3 regions of the Serratia sp. Ae19-1 genome follow, and region 1 is predicted to be linked to each of the others. Evidence: predicted binding sites of a transcription regulator. Region 1 holds the regulator's gene; each other region holds the start of a gene.
What was found. The regulator Fur, encoded in region 1, represses iron uptake genes when iron is present. The targets are predictions, from matches to a motif close to ATAATAATGAGAACNACTATCAA.
Positions count from the first base shown of each region.

Region 2: fepD (Fe(3+)-siderophore ABC transporter permease) is a predicted target of Fur. The motif match lies at 2,050-2,072, and genes of this name have one in related genera.
Region 3: feoA (ferrous iron transporter A) is a predicted target of Fur. The motif match lies at 2,415-2,437, and genes of this name have one in related genera.

Region 1 is NZ_JBCHWD010000001.1:350,894-355,046, reverse strand. It holds gene ybfF (esterase) at 1-166, shown strand, start outside; gene ybfE (LexA regulated protein) at 423-710, shown strand; gene fldA (flavodoxin FldA) at 974-1,513, shown strand; gene fur (ferric iron uptake transcriptional regulator) at 1,843-2,289, shown strand; gene AAIE04_RS01720 (beta-N-acetylhexosaminidase) at 2,538-4,153, opposite strand, start outside.
Region 2 is NZ_JBCHWD010000008.1:176,351-180,503, forward strand. It holds tRNA gene AAIE04_RS21140 (tRNA-Val) at 81-156, shown strand; tRNA gene AAIE04_RS21145 (tRNA-Val) at 186-261, shown strand; tRNA gene AAIE04_RS21150 (tRNA-Val) at 301-376, shown strand; tRNA gene AAIE04_RS21155 (tRNA-Lys) at 384-459, shown strand; RNA gene AAIE04_RS21160 (RtT sRNA) at 535-659, shown strand; gene fepB (Fe2+-enterobactin ABC transporter substrate-binding protein) at 864-1,871, shown strand; gene fepD (Fe(3+)-siderophore ABC transporter permease) at 2,088-3,143, shown strand; gene fepG (iron-enterobactin ABC transporter permease) at 3,143-4,153, shown strand, end outside.
Region 3 is NZ_JBCHWD010000002.1:902,378-906,530, reverse strand. It holds gene AAIE04_RS09530 (Tex family protein) at 1-1,949, shown strand, start outside; gene feoA (ferrous iron transporter A) at 2,556-2,780, shown strand; gene feoB (Fe(2+) transporter permease subunit FeoB) at 2,853-4,153, shown strand, end outside.

The DNA of each region.
Region 1 (4,153 bases):
TCGCGGCGGCCTGTCGCCGTACGTGCAGGACAGCTATCGTGCGGACATCGCCCGCCAGTTCCCGCAGGCCCGCGCCCATGTCGTCGCCGGCACCGGCCATTGGGTGCACGCCGAAAAACCGGACGCGGTGCTGCGCGCCATCCACCGTTTCCTCGACGAAGCCTGAAAAATACGCTCATCTGGCGAAAAAACGCGCTAAAGATAACGGCTTAGCGCGTTTAGCCCGCAGTTAGGCATTGTCGCCGCTCCATCTGCTGGGGTAATATGGCGCGCTATAATTTTGCCGCCGCGCCAGCGCGTTCGCGAACGCCGGTTCGGGGGTGAATTTGGGTTAGGGTTTATTGGCCCGAAGTGTGTTAACCGATGCCTCCGGAAGCGTGCGAGCGCTTTTTGATGCAAACTCCCTTGCAGTACCGCTACCTATGGCAAAAGAACAAACGGATCGCACGACGCTGGATCTGTTCGCAGATGAACGCCGTCCGGGGCGCCCGAAAACCAACCCGCTTTCCCGCGATGAACAGCTTAGAATCAATAAGCGCAATCAGTTACGGCGCGATAAAGTGCGTGGATTGCGGCGCGTAGAGCTGAAAATCAACGCGGATGCGGTGGACGCCCTGAACAAACTGGCGGAACAGCGCAACATTAGCCGCAGCGAACTCATCGAGCAGATGCTGTTGGCGCAACTGGCGGAAGAACAGCCGGAACATTGATCTCTTCGGCCGCACGCGCGGCGCGGCGTTAAGGACAACGCCGGATCGACCACGCTTTTCTTCATTCTCCGGCATCGCATAAATGCGATAAAACCCCGGCGCCACTTTCTGGCATGATACGCATTTACCGGCAAGAGACTGCGCCTGTCGGCGCTCGCCCCGTTGCGAAAGGCTCTTGTCATGGCATCATTTTAATCGGCGTCAGCGGCGGCAGTGCTGGCATCGAGTAATGCAATTACTTGAATTTAAAGGTTATACGCGATATGGCTACTGTAGGCATTTTCTTTGGCAGCGACACTGGCAATACCGAAAACATTGCCAAAATGATCCAGAAAATTCTCCAGAAACAGTTTGGCGACGACGTCTCTGAAGTACACGACATCGCTAAAAGCAGCAAAGAAGACCTGGAAGGGTTCGATATCCTGCTGCTGGGTATCCCGACCTGGTACTACGGTGAAGCGCAGTGTGACTGGGATGATTTCTTCCCGACGCTGGAAGAAGTCGATTTCAACGGCAAACTGGTGGCGCTGTTCGGCTGCGGCGACCAGGAAGACTACGCGGAATACTTCTGTGACGCGATGGGCACCATCCGCGACATCATTGAACCGCGCGGCGCGGCCATCGTGGGCCACTGGCCGACCAAAGGCTACCACTTCGAGGCCTCCAAAGGCCTGGCGGACGACAACCACTTCATTGGTCTCGCGATCGACGAAGACCGCCAGCCGGAGCTGACCAACGAGCGCGTCGACGCCTGGGTCAAACAGATCGTCGAAGAGCTGAGCCTGGCCGATATCGTCGGCTAAACGCCGCAACTGGCGAAAGGTTGAACAAAGGCCCTGTAAAGTGCATAGTGTGCGCACAGGGCCATCATCGGCAGCAGGGATTGCTGCGATAGAAGCTACAGATTTGTAACTTCCCACCCCGTCAAGGTAGACTGAGTTATCGGTTTATCCCACCCATCAAGGCGTTGCATGCAAAACATGCAATAGTGCAATTATATCTTTGTTAACAACCGGCGGTTTCCATTTAGTACAACCGGTTCTATAATGAGACGCATTAACTCTTTGTGCCGACCGATGCCACAGGCGAGTACGCCTCAACTTGATTAGCATAGTAACAGGACTGAATTCGCATGACCGACAACAACATCGCATTGAAGAAGGCCGGCTTAAAAGTCACGCTTCCGCGACTCAAAATCCTGGAAGTACTGCAAAATCCGGAATGCCATCACGTCAGTGCGGAAGATTTGTACAAAAAACTGATTGATATGGGCGAAGAGATCGGCCTGGCAACGGTTTATCGCGTACTGAACCAGTTTGACGATGCGGGCATTGTGACACGTCACAATTTCGAAGGCGGCAAGTCCGTGTTCGAACTGACCCAACAGCATCACCACGATCACCTGATTTGCCTGGACTGCGGCAAAGTGATCGAATTCAGTGACGAATCCATCGAAGTGCGCCAGCGTGATATCGCCAAGCAGCACGGCATTAAGCTCACCAACCACAGCCTGTACCTGTACGGCCACTGTGAAACCGGTGACTGCCGCGAAGACGAAACGCTGCACGACAAGAAGTAAGCCTGACCGGTTATGAAAAACCGCCTCACCCTGAGGCGGTTTTTTTATGCTTGCTGAACGGTGAGCAAAAAAATCCCCGGACCAGCCGGGGAAAGATCATGTCATGAAATACTACAATTGCAGCGGCACTGCGACTCCACGTACTGCTCTCACTTTCACGTCCGCTTCACGCCGACACGCGCAGAGGCGGACGCATTCCCCCTTCGTTAAGCGGCCCGCCGCCATGACGACAGGCCGATGCGCCGGGCTTAGACCTTCTCGGCGCGGCTGTAACGTTTACCGTCCGGACTGACCGAACGCACCTGCACCTCACCCGATACCGCCGGCTTGGCCTTGGCGTCATAACGCTGCCACTGCTTGCCGCCGTCGGTGGAATACTCGATGCCCAATCCCGGCAGCGCGATATTCGCCTCCAGCTTGCCGCCCGCTACGCGTGCGCCGGGCACCGGCAGACGATAAGCGACGCCGCCTTTGTCCAGCTTGGCCAGTTCACGCTGGCCCAGGATATTGGCGAAGCGCAGCCAGTCTTTCTCCAGCGCCTTGGTGTCGACAAAGTGGGTCTCCCCGCCTTTGTATTCGCGGCCGGCGCGATAGTCCTGCTCCCAACCGGCGCGGTGCCAGGCGCGTTCGGCCACCGACAGCGCGCGCGGGAAGATCATGTATTCCATCTGCGGATCGGTGCGCTGGGTTTCGCTCCACAGCTGAGCGGACAACCCGTAGGCTCCCGGCCACGGCTTGTCGCTCTTGGCGTTGAAGTGGTTGCCGTCGCGATCGACCGAGGTTTCCGCGTTCTGCGGCATGTTGTCCGGCGCGAAGCTGAACACCTTGCGCTCGTCGCTGAAGCGGGTACCCCAGTAGTAACCGCGCTCGTCCGGGTTCACCTCGTAAGGGAAGTCCATGTAGACGTAGTCCGGGTTGGAGACCACCACTTCATACCCTTTATTGGCCCAATCGTTGACGCTGTCGAAACCGCCCCAGTACAAGGTATCCCAGAAGTTGACGCCCACGCGCGAGGTGGCGAACGACTTCGCGCTCTCGGCGTCTTTCAGGCCGTCCTGCCAGGCCTGCATTCTGTCGATGCCGTGCGCCTTCACCAGCTTGCTGACCTCCTGGCCGAAGTAGCTCGGCAAGTGCTCCATGTCGGCCACCTTGCCTTCTTTGATCATCGTCTGGCAAACCTGCGACTTGGCCCACGGCTTGTCTTCGTTGCTCTGGTCGATGACGCCTTTACCCGGCTCCGGTTTCGCCTTGTCGGTATAGCCGGCGCCCAGGCGGATGTTTTTCGCCTCGTCGCCGCCGAAGTGCCAGGTTTTGATCGGCTGCCCGGCTTCTTTATGCATCTGGGCGATCTCGCCGATCACCTTGTCGACAAAGCGCTGGGAAGAATCCAGGCACGGGTTCAGGTAGCTCTGGCGGTTAAAGAACTGCACGGAGGTGGTATTGGAGGTATCGGTCGGATCCACCAGGCGGAATTCGTTAGCCTCCTGCTCTTTTCCGGCGGCATGCAGCTTTTTATAGCGCGCCTCCATCGACACCACCGCGGCGCGGGCGTGCGCCGGCATGTCGATCTCAGGGATCACTTCAATCTGGCGCGCCTGGGCGTATTTGATGATGTCGATATAGTCCTGACGGCTGAAGAAACCGCCGTAGACGTCCGGCCCCTGGCCGTACTGCGGCAGCAGGCAGGTGGTTTCGGTCAGATCGTGGCAGCGCTGGCCGCCGACTTCCGTCAACTCTGGCAAACCGGGGATCTCGATACGCCAACCTTCATCATCGCTCAGGTGGAAGTGGAATTTGTTGAGCTTGTAGGCCGCCATCTGATCCAGCAGACGCAACACAGCATCCTTCTTATGGAAGTTGCGCG
Region 2 (4,153 bases), on a different contig from region 1:
TTTGCGGCGAACGATTGAAATCATTTTAAAAACCGTTGACTCACTTTGAACTATCCCTATAATGCGACTCCAACAAGACGGGGCGATTAGCTCAGTTGGTAGAGCATCTCCTTTACACGGAGGGGGTCGGCGGTTCGAGCCCGTCATCGCCCACCATCTTGTTGAGAAAAAATGAGAACGAATGAGGGTGATTAGCTCAGTTGGTAGAGCATCTCCTTTACACGGAGGGGGTCGGCGGTTCGAGCCCGTCATCACCCACCATCATTCTCTCGTTTAGCAGTAACCTGGAAGTCCTGAAGTGGGTGATTAGCTCAGTTGGTAGAGCATCTCCTTTACACGGAGGGGGTCGGCGGTTCGAGCCCGTCATCACCCACCACTTCTGCGGGTCGTTAGCTCAGTTGGTAGAGCAGTTGACTTTTAATCAATTGGTCGCAGGTTCGAATCCTGCACGACCCACCAATTCAGAAAAAAGCGCCTTTTGGCGCTTTTTTCGTTTCTGCGCCACCTGACTCTGCCTTTATCCTCTTACTGACATGGCCCACTGAGTCGTGCGGGTGAGGTCCTGCGTTCAGGTTCGAGCATCGCGTAGCGATACGACAACGCGCAGCGTTGCCCGCAGGGTGAGGCCACAGGCCGAATCAATCCTGCACGACCCACCAATTCAGAAAAAGCGCCTTTTGGCGCTTTTTTCGTTTCTGTCACTCGGCTCCCCCGCTTCTTCTTTCTATTCTTTTCTCCACCACATGCTGAGATACGAATGGTTATCATTTTGGCCGCTTGAATGGTAAATTAGCGGGCAACCCCCACGGCCACTCCGCCGTCGGATTGATACGCCTTTGTGCAAGGAAAGAAAGAGCCCGCTCATGACCCTATCCTTACGTCAGCTGTTTATTTCATTCATCGCCGTTTCCACCTTGCTGCTCAGCGGCTGCGGCCCGGACGACAAGAGCGACGAGCAGAAACCGTCCGCCTCCACCGCCGACAGCAGTTGGCCGCGCACCATCGACAGCGCCAAAGGGAAATTTACGCTGGAAAAACCGCCGCAGCGCATCGTGTCCACCAGCGTCACCATCACCGGCACGCTGCTGGCGATCGACGCCCCGGTGGTCGCCAGCGCCGCCACCAGTCCGAATCCCCTGGTAGCCGATAAACAAGGTTTCTTTACCCAATGGAGCGAAGTGGCCAAACAGCGCCACGTCGAGCGGCTGTATCAGGTGGAGCCGAATGCCGAAGCCGTCGCCGCCGCCGCGCCGGACTTGATCGTCGTCGCCGCAACCGGCGGTGATTCTGCGTTAAAACTGTACGATCAGCTCTCCGCCATTGCGCCGACGCTGGTGCTTGATTACGGCGACAAAAGCTGGCAACAGCTGGCGAGCGAGCTCGGCGAGATCACCGGCCATGAGGCCGGCGCCAAACAGGCGGAAGATCGTTTCGAACAGCGCGTGGAGCAAGTGAAGCAGGCGATTACACTGCCGCCGCAGCCGACCACCCCGCTGGTGTATGCCGACAATGGCCGCGAGGCCATGCTGTGGACGCCGGGCTCCGCCCAGGGCAAGCTGCTGACCCAGCTCGGCTTCCAGCTGGCCACTCCGCCGGAAAGCGCCAAAGGCAACACCAGCATGGGGAAACGCCATGACATCATCCAGATCTCCGGCGAGAAAATGGCCGAGGGCCTGAACGGTAAAACGCTGATCCTGTTCGCCACCAATGAACGCAAAGTGCAGGAGCTGTTGGCCAACCCGTTCCTCAAGCATCTGGAGCCGGTGGAGCAGCGGCACGTCTACGCCGTCGGCAACGACACCTTCCGCCTCGATTACTACAGCGCCACCAACATGCTGAACCAAATCGAGCAGTTGTTCAAAAAGCCCTGAATCACGCTGTCGGCAGGCCAATCCCCTGCCGACGCTTTCCGCAAACGGATCGGCAGTTCACATTCAATCAATTGAAATATCAATAGTTATTAACATCCTCAACGCAGCTAAACCACGAACCGACGGGTGCATGCGGGCGTAAACTCGTGCTACTATTTGGCGCCCGTTATAAACGCAAATAGCAATGAGAATAAAAATCATAAAGGAGTTACCGGTGTGAACGTACCCACTCCGACTGAGCGGACGCTTTCGTCCGCACCGCACGCAGCTTACGCCAGTGGCTTCAAACGCATCGCCGGGTTCGGTATCGGTTTGGCGCTGTTGCTGCTGTGCGTCATTGCCAGCCTGATGCTGGGTTCCAAAGCCATTCCTTTCCATACCGTCTGGCTCAGCCTGCAGGGCGTAGCGAGCGGTTCCGACAGCACCATCATTCTCAACGCCCGGGTGCCTCGTACGCTGGCGGGCATTTTGGCCGGCATGGCGCTCGGCGCCGCCGGCGCGCTGATTCAGGCGTTGACGCGCAACCCGCTGGCCGATCCCGGCGTGCTCGGCATCAACGCCGGCGCCAGCTTCGCCGTGGTCATCGGCATCATGTTTTTCGGCGCCGCCACCACCGAAAGCTATATGGTCTACGCCTTCGCCGGCGCCGCCGTCACTACCCTGCTGGTCTACCTGATCGGCACGCTGGCGGGCGGGCGCATCAACCCGGTACGGCTGACGTTGGCCGGCGTGGCTATCGGCGCGGTGCTGCTCGGCATCACCACCGGGCTGTCGCTGATCGATCCGCAAACCTTTGACCAACTCCGCTTCTGGCAGGCCGGCACGCTGGATATCCGCACGCTGTCCACGCTGCCGGTGACCGCCCCCGCCATTCTGCTCGGCTGCCTGCTGACGCTGCTCATCGCCCGGCCGCTGAATACCATCGGCATGGGGGAAGATCTGGCTATCGCGCTCGGCGCGCGCGTGGTGCTGACTCAGGTGATCGCGGTGATCGCCATCACCTTGCTGTGCGGTGCAGCAACCGCCACCGTCGGCCCGATCAGCTTCATCGGCCTGATGGTGCCGCATATCGCTCGTTGGTGGGTCGGCCCCGACCAACGCTGGATCCTGCCCTACTCCATGCTGCTGGCGCCGATTTTACTGCTGTGCGCCGACGTGGTCGGCCGCTTGCTGGCGGCCGGTGAACTGCGGGTTTCCATCGTCGCCGCCTTTATCGGCGCGCCGGTGTTGATCTGGCTGGTGCGACGCAAGAAAACGCTGGGGGGCTTGTGATGAGTCTGCCCCACACTCTGCATATTGGCCGCCCGGACGGCATCATCAACTGGCGCATGCCGCTGCGCCTGCTGCTGGTCAACCTTTCGCTGCTGGCTTTGTGCCTGGCGATGGCGGTTGCCGCGCTGTGCTACGGCACGCTGCAGCTCTCGCTGGAGCAGGTCTTTGCCGCGCTCAGCGGCGAGGCGCCGAAAAACCTGGTGACTGTGGTCACCCAATGGCGCTTGCCTCGCATCGCCATGGCGCTGTTGTTAGGCGCCGCGCTCGGCATGAGCGGCGCCATTTTCCAGTCGATTATCCGCAACCCGCTCGGCAGCCCGGACGTGATCGGCTTTAATATGGGGGCTTACACCGGCGCGCTGATCGCCATCACCCTGTTCAACGGCGGCTACTATTACGTCGCCGGCGGCGCGCTGGCCGGCGGCATTCTCTCGGCGCTGGCCATCTATCTGCTCGCCTGGCGGCAAGGCATTGCCGGCTTCCGGTTGATCATCGTCGGCATCGCCATCAGCGCAGTGCTGGTCTCCACCAACACCTGGCTGATCATCACCGCTTCGCTCGAGCGCGCCATGGACGCCGCCATGTGGCAAGCCGGTTCGCTCAACGGCATGACCTGGCAAAAAGCCCAGCCCGCGACGGCGTTCATCGTGCTGGCGGCGGCCGCCGCGCTGCTGATGGGCAAACGGCTGCAGCTGCTGGAAATGGGCGACGATACGGCGCGCGCGCTGGGCGTCAATGCCGAAAGCAGCCGGCTGTGGCTGATGCTGTTCGGCGTCACCCTCACCGCCGCCGTCACCGCCACCGCCGGGCCGATTTCCTTTATCGCGCTGGCGGCACCGCAGATCGCCCGTCGCCTGGCCGGACAATCCTCGGTCACCCTGACCTCCTCGGCGCTGATGGGCGCGGCGTTGCTGCTCGGCGCCGACGTGGTGTCCCAACATCTTTTCGCGCCGATCCAACTGCCGGTCGGGGTCGTGACCGTCTGCATCGGCGGCCTGTACCTGATTTGG
Region 3 (4,153 bases), on a different contig from region 1:
TGTGGCAAGATCCCCAGCAGCAGCCGGAGCAGCTGGCCGAACGCTACGTCGACGCCGACAAGGGCGTAGCGGACGTCAAAGCCGCCCTCGACGGCGCGCGCTATATCCTGATGGAGCGCTTCGCCGAAGACGCCGCGCTGCTGGCCAAGGTGCGCGACTACCTGTGGAAAAACGCCCATCTGGTGTCCAAAGTGGTCGAAGGCAAGGAAGAAGAAGGCGCCAAGTTCCGCGACTACTTCGATCACCACGAACCGATTTCTCAGGTGCCTTCGCACCGCGCGCTGGCGATGTTCCGCGGCCGCAACGAAGGCGTGCTGCAGCTGGCGCTGAACGCCGATCCGCAGTTTGAGGAAGCGCCGCGCGAAAGCCAGGCGGAGCTGATCATCATCAACCACCTCAACCTGCGTCTGAACAACGCCCCGGCCGACGCCTGGCGCAAGGCGGTGGTCAACTGGACCTGGCGCATCAAGGTGCTGCTGCACCTGGAAACCGAGCTGATGGGCACGGTGCGCGAACGCGCGGAAGACGAAGCGATCAACGTTTTCGCCCGCAACATGCATGATCTGTTGATGGCCGCGCCGGCCGGCATGCGCGCCACCATGGGCCTCGATCCTGGCCTGCGCACCGGGGTGAAAGTTGCCGTGGTCGACGCGACCGGCAAGCTGGTGGCCACCGACACCGTCTACCCGCACACCGGGCAAGCGGCCAAAGCCGCCACCATCGTCGCGGCGCTGTGCATCAAACACCACGTGGAACTGGTGGCGATCGGCAACGGCACCGCTTCGCGTGAAACCGAGCGTTTCTATCTCGACCTGCAAAAGCAGTTCAGCGACGTCCGGGCGCAGAAAGTGATCGTCAGCGAAGCGGGTGCGTCGGTGTATTCCGCGTCCGAACTGGCGGCGCAGGAATTCCCGGATCTCGACGTGTCGCTGCGTGGCGCGGTGTCCATTGCCCGTCGCCTGCAGGATCCGCTGGCGGAGCTGGTGAAGATCGACCCGAAATCCATCGGCGTCGGCCAGTATCAGCATGACGTCAGCCAGAGCCAGCTGGCGAAGAAGCTGGACTCGGTGGTGGAAGACTGCGTGAACGCCGTCGGCGTCGACCTGAACACTGCGTCGGTGCCGTTGCTGACCCGCGTGGCCGGCCTGACGCGCATGATGGCGCAGAACATCGTCAACTGGCGCGACGAGAACGGCCGCTTCAGCAACCGTGAACAGCTGCTGAAGGTCAGCCGTCTGGGGCCGAAGGCCTTCGAACAGTGCGCCGGCTTCCTGCGCATCAACCACGGCGACAATCCGCTGGACGCTTCGACCGTTCACCCGGAAGCCTACCCGGTGGTGCAACGCATTCTGGCCGCTACCGAGCAGGCGCTGCAGGACCTGATGGGCAACGCTTCGGCGGTGCGCAGTCTCAAAGCGGTCGATTTCACCGACGACAAGTTCGGCGTGCCGACGGTTACCGACATCCTCAAAGAGCTGGAGAAACCGGGCCGCGATCCGCGTCCGGAGTTCAAAACCGCGACCTTTGCCGAAGGCGTGGAAACCCTCAACGATCTGCAGGTGGGCATGATCCTCGAAGGATCGGTCACCAACGTTACCAACTTCGGCGCCTTCGTGGATATCGGCGTGCATCAGGACGGCCTGGTGCACATCTCCTCGCTGGCGGACAAGTTCGTTGAAGATCCGCATACCGTGGTGAAGGCCGGCGACATCGTCAAAGTGAAGGTGATGGAAGTCGATCTGCAACGCAAACGCATCGCGCTGAGCATGCGGCTGGATGAGCAACCGGGCGAAGGTTCGCCGCGCCGCGGCGGCAATGCGCCGGCGCAAACGCGCGACAACGCCAATCGTTCGGCGGGCGGCAACAAGGCCAAACCGCGCAACGCGGCGCCGGCCGGCAACAGCGCCATGGGCGACGCGCTGGCCGCGGCGTTCGGTAAGAAACGCTAAGCCAGAACCGTCAGGGCGGAGCCTGCTCCGCCCTTGCCGAGAAAGAAAACTTGCGGCATTTTTTGACCCGACTCAATAAACCTTCATCTTTTTATTTCCCGTTGCTGCGTGACCGCCCTCCCATTGTTAAAGCGGCAAAAATCCCTTCTGTAGCCGTTTATTAACAACGTCGTTAACACGCATTTTTCATTTTGCGAATTGTGAGCGAAACACAAATGGTTACCGCTCGTATTACGGCGGAATAATGTTATTGAATTGCCTTTCATCAGAAATAAATAAGGGAAAAACGCCATCAATATTTGCAAACGAGAAAACTCGGCTACAAATACGCAACTGATTTAACTCACCATTCTCATTTGTCGCCGAGTAAAAGCAGTGGTAAAACGGGGCTTATCAAAGCGACACAACCAAAAACTGCCGCCGCCATAATAATTGGTTACAATACCCTTACTTTTTGTATTGAACGCGATAATGATAATTACTATTATTTGCGCTCAATTTATTGCATGACCTTATGGATGAATAGCGCCGACGGCGTGGCATTTTCGCCGGCAACGTCCAATTATTATCAGCCCGATGTTCATCGGCACCCGGAAGGTTAATCACATGCAGCTTCAACCTAAACACACGTATAAAATCGCCGGCTTTTCCAGTGAAATTGCGCCGGCCTATCGCCAGAAACTGTTATCGCTCGGCATGCTGCCCGGCTCTTCATTCGAAGTGGTGCGCGTCGCACCGCTGGGCGATCCGATAGAAATTAAAACTCGCCGCGTCAGCCTGGTGCTGCGCAGGAAGGATCTGGCGCTGCTGCAACTCGACGGTCAGTCCTGAGCCGGCGCGCCCTCCGTTTGCCGACGCGCCTTTGCGCCGGCGCTGTTCTCCTTGAAGACGACACGCTGAACTATGAAAAAACTCACCATCGGTTTAATCGGTAACCCGAACTCCGGCAAAACCACGCTGTTCAACCAGCTGACCGGCGCGCGCCAACGGGTCGGCAACTGGGCGGGCGTGACGGTCGAACGCAAAGAAGGCCATTTCACTACCCCGCAGTCCGACGTGCGGCTGGTCGATCTGCCCGGCACCTACTCCCTCACCACCATCTCGGAACAGACCTCGCTCGATGAGCAGATCGCCTGCCACTACATTTTGAGCGGCGACGCCGATCTGCTGATCAACGTGGTCGACGCCTCCAACCTGGAGCGCAATCTCTATCTGACGCTGCAGCTGCTGGAGCTGGGCATTCCCTGCATCGTGGCGCTGAACATGCTCGACATCGCCAAAAGCCAGCATATCGATATCGACGTCGCCGCGCTGTCGGCACGCCTCGGCTGCCCGGTGGTGCCGATGGTCTCCACCCGCGCCGACGGCATCGGCGTGCTGAAGCAGATGATCGACAATCATCACATCAACGAGCAGCAGGCGCTGGTGAACTACCCGCCGCTGTTGCTGAAAGAGGTCGCCACGCTGAGCGACGCCATGCCGCAAACGCTGCCGGCGGCGCAGCGCCGCTGGCTGGCGCTGCAGATGCTGGAAGGCGACATTTACAGCCACCGGCTGGCCGGCCCCGCCGTCGCGTTGCTGCCTGCGGCTACCCAGGCATTGCAACAGCAGCAGCAAGAAGACCCGGCACTGGTGATCGCCGACGCGCGCTACCAGTCTATCGCCACCCTGTGCGACGCGGTCAGCAACTCGCAGCAGGCGATGCCCAACCGCTTGACCGAGCTGCTGGATAAAGTGATCCTCAACCGCTGGCTGGGCGTGCCGATCTTCCTGCTGGTGATGTACCTGATGTTCCTGCTGGCGATCAACATCGGCGGCGCGCTGCAGCCGATCTTCGATATCGGCTCGGCGGCGATCTTCATCCAGGGCATTCAGTGGCTGGGTTATACCCTGCACTTCCCCGACTGGCTGACCGTCTTCCTGGCGCAGGGCGTCGGCGGCGGCATCAACACCGTGCTGCCGCTGGTGCCGCAGATCGGCATGATGTACCTGTTCCTGTCGTTCCTGGAGGATTCCGGCTATATGGCACGCGCGGCGTTCGTGATGGACCGCCTGATGCAGGCGCTCGGGCTGCCGGGCAAATCCTTCGTGCCGCTGATCGTCGGCTTCGGCTGCAACGTGCCGTCCATCATGGGCGCCCGCACGCTGGACGCCCAGCGAGAGCGGCTGATCACCATCATGATGGCGCCGTTCATGTCCTGTGG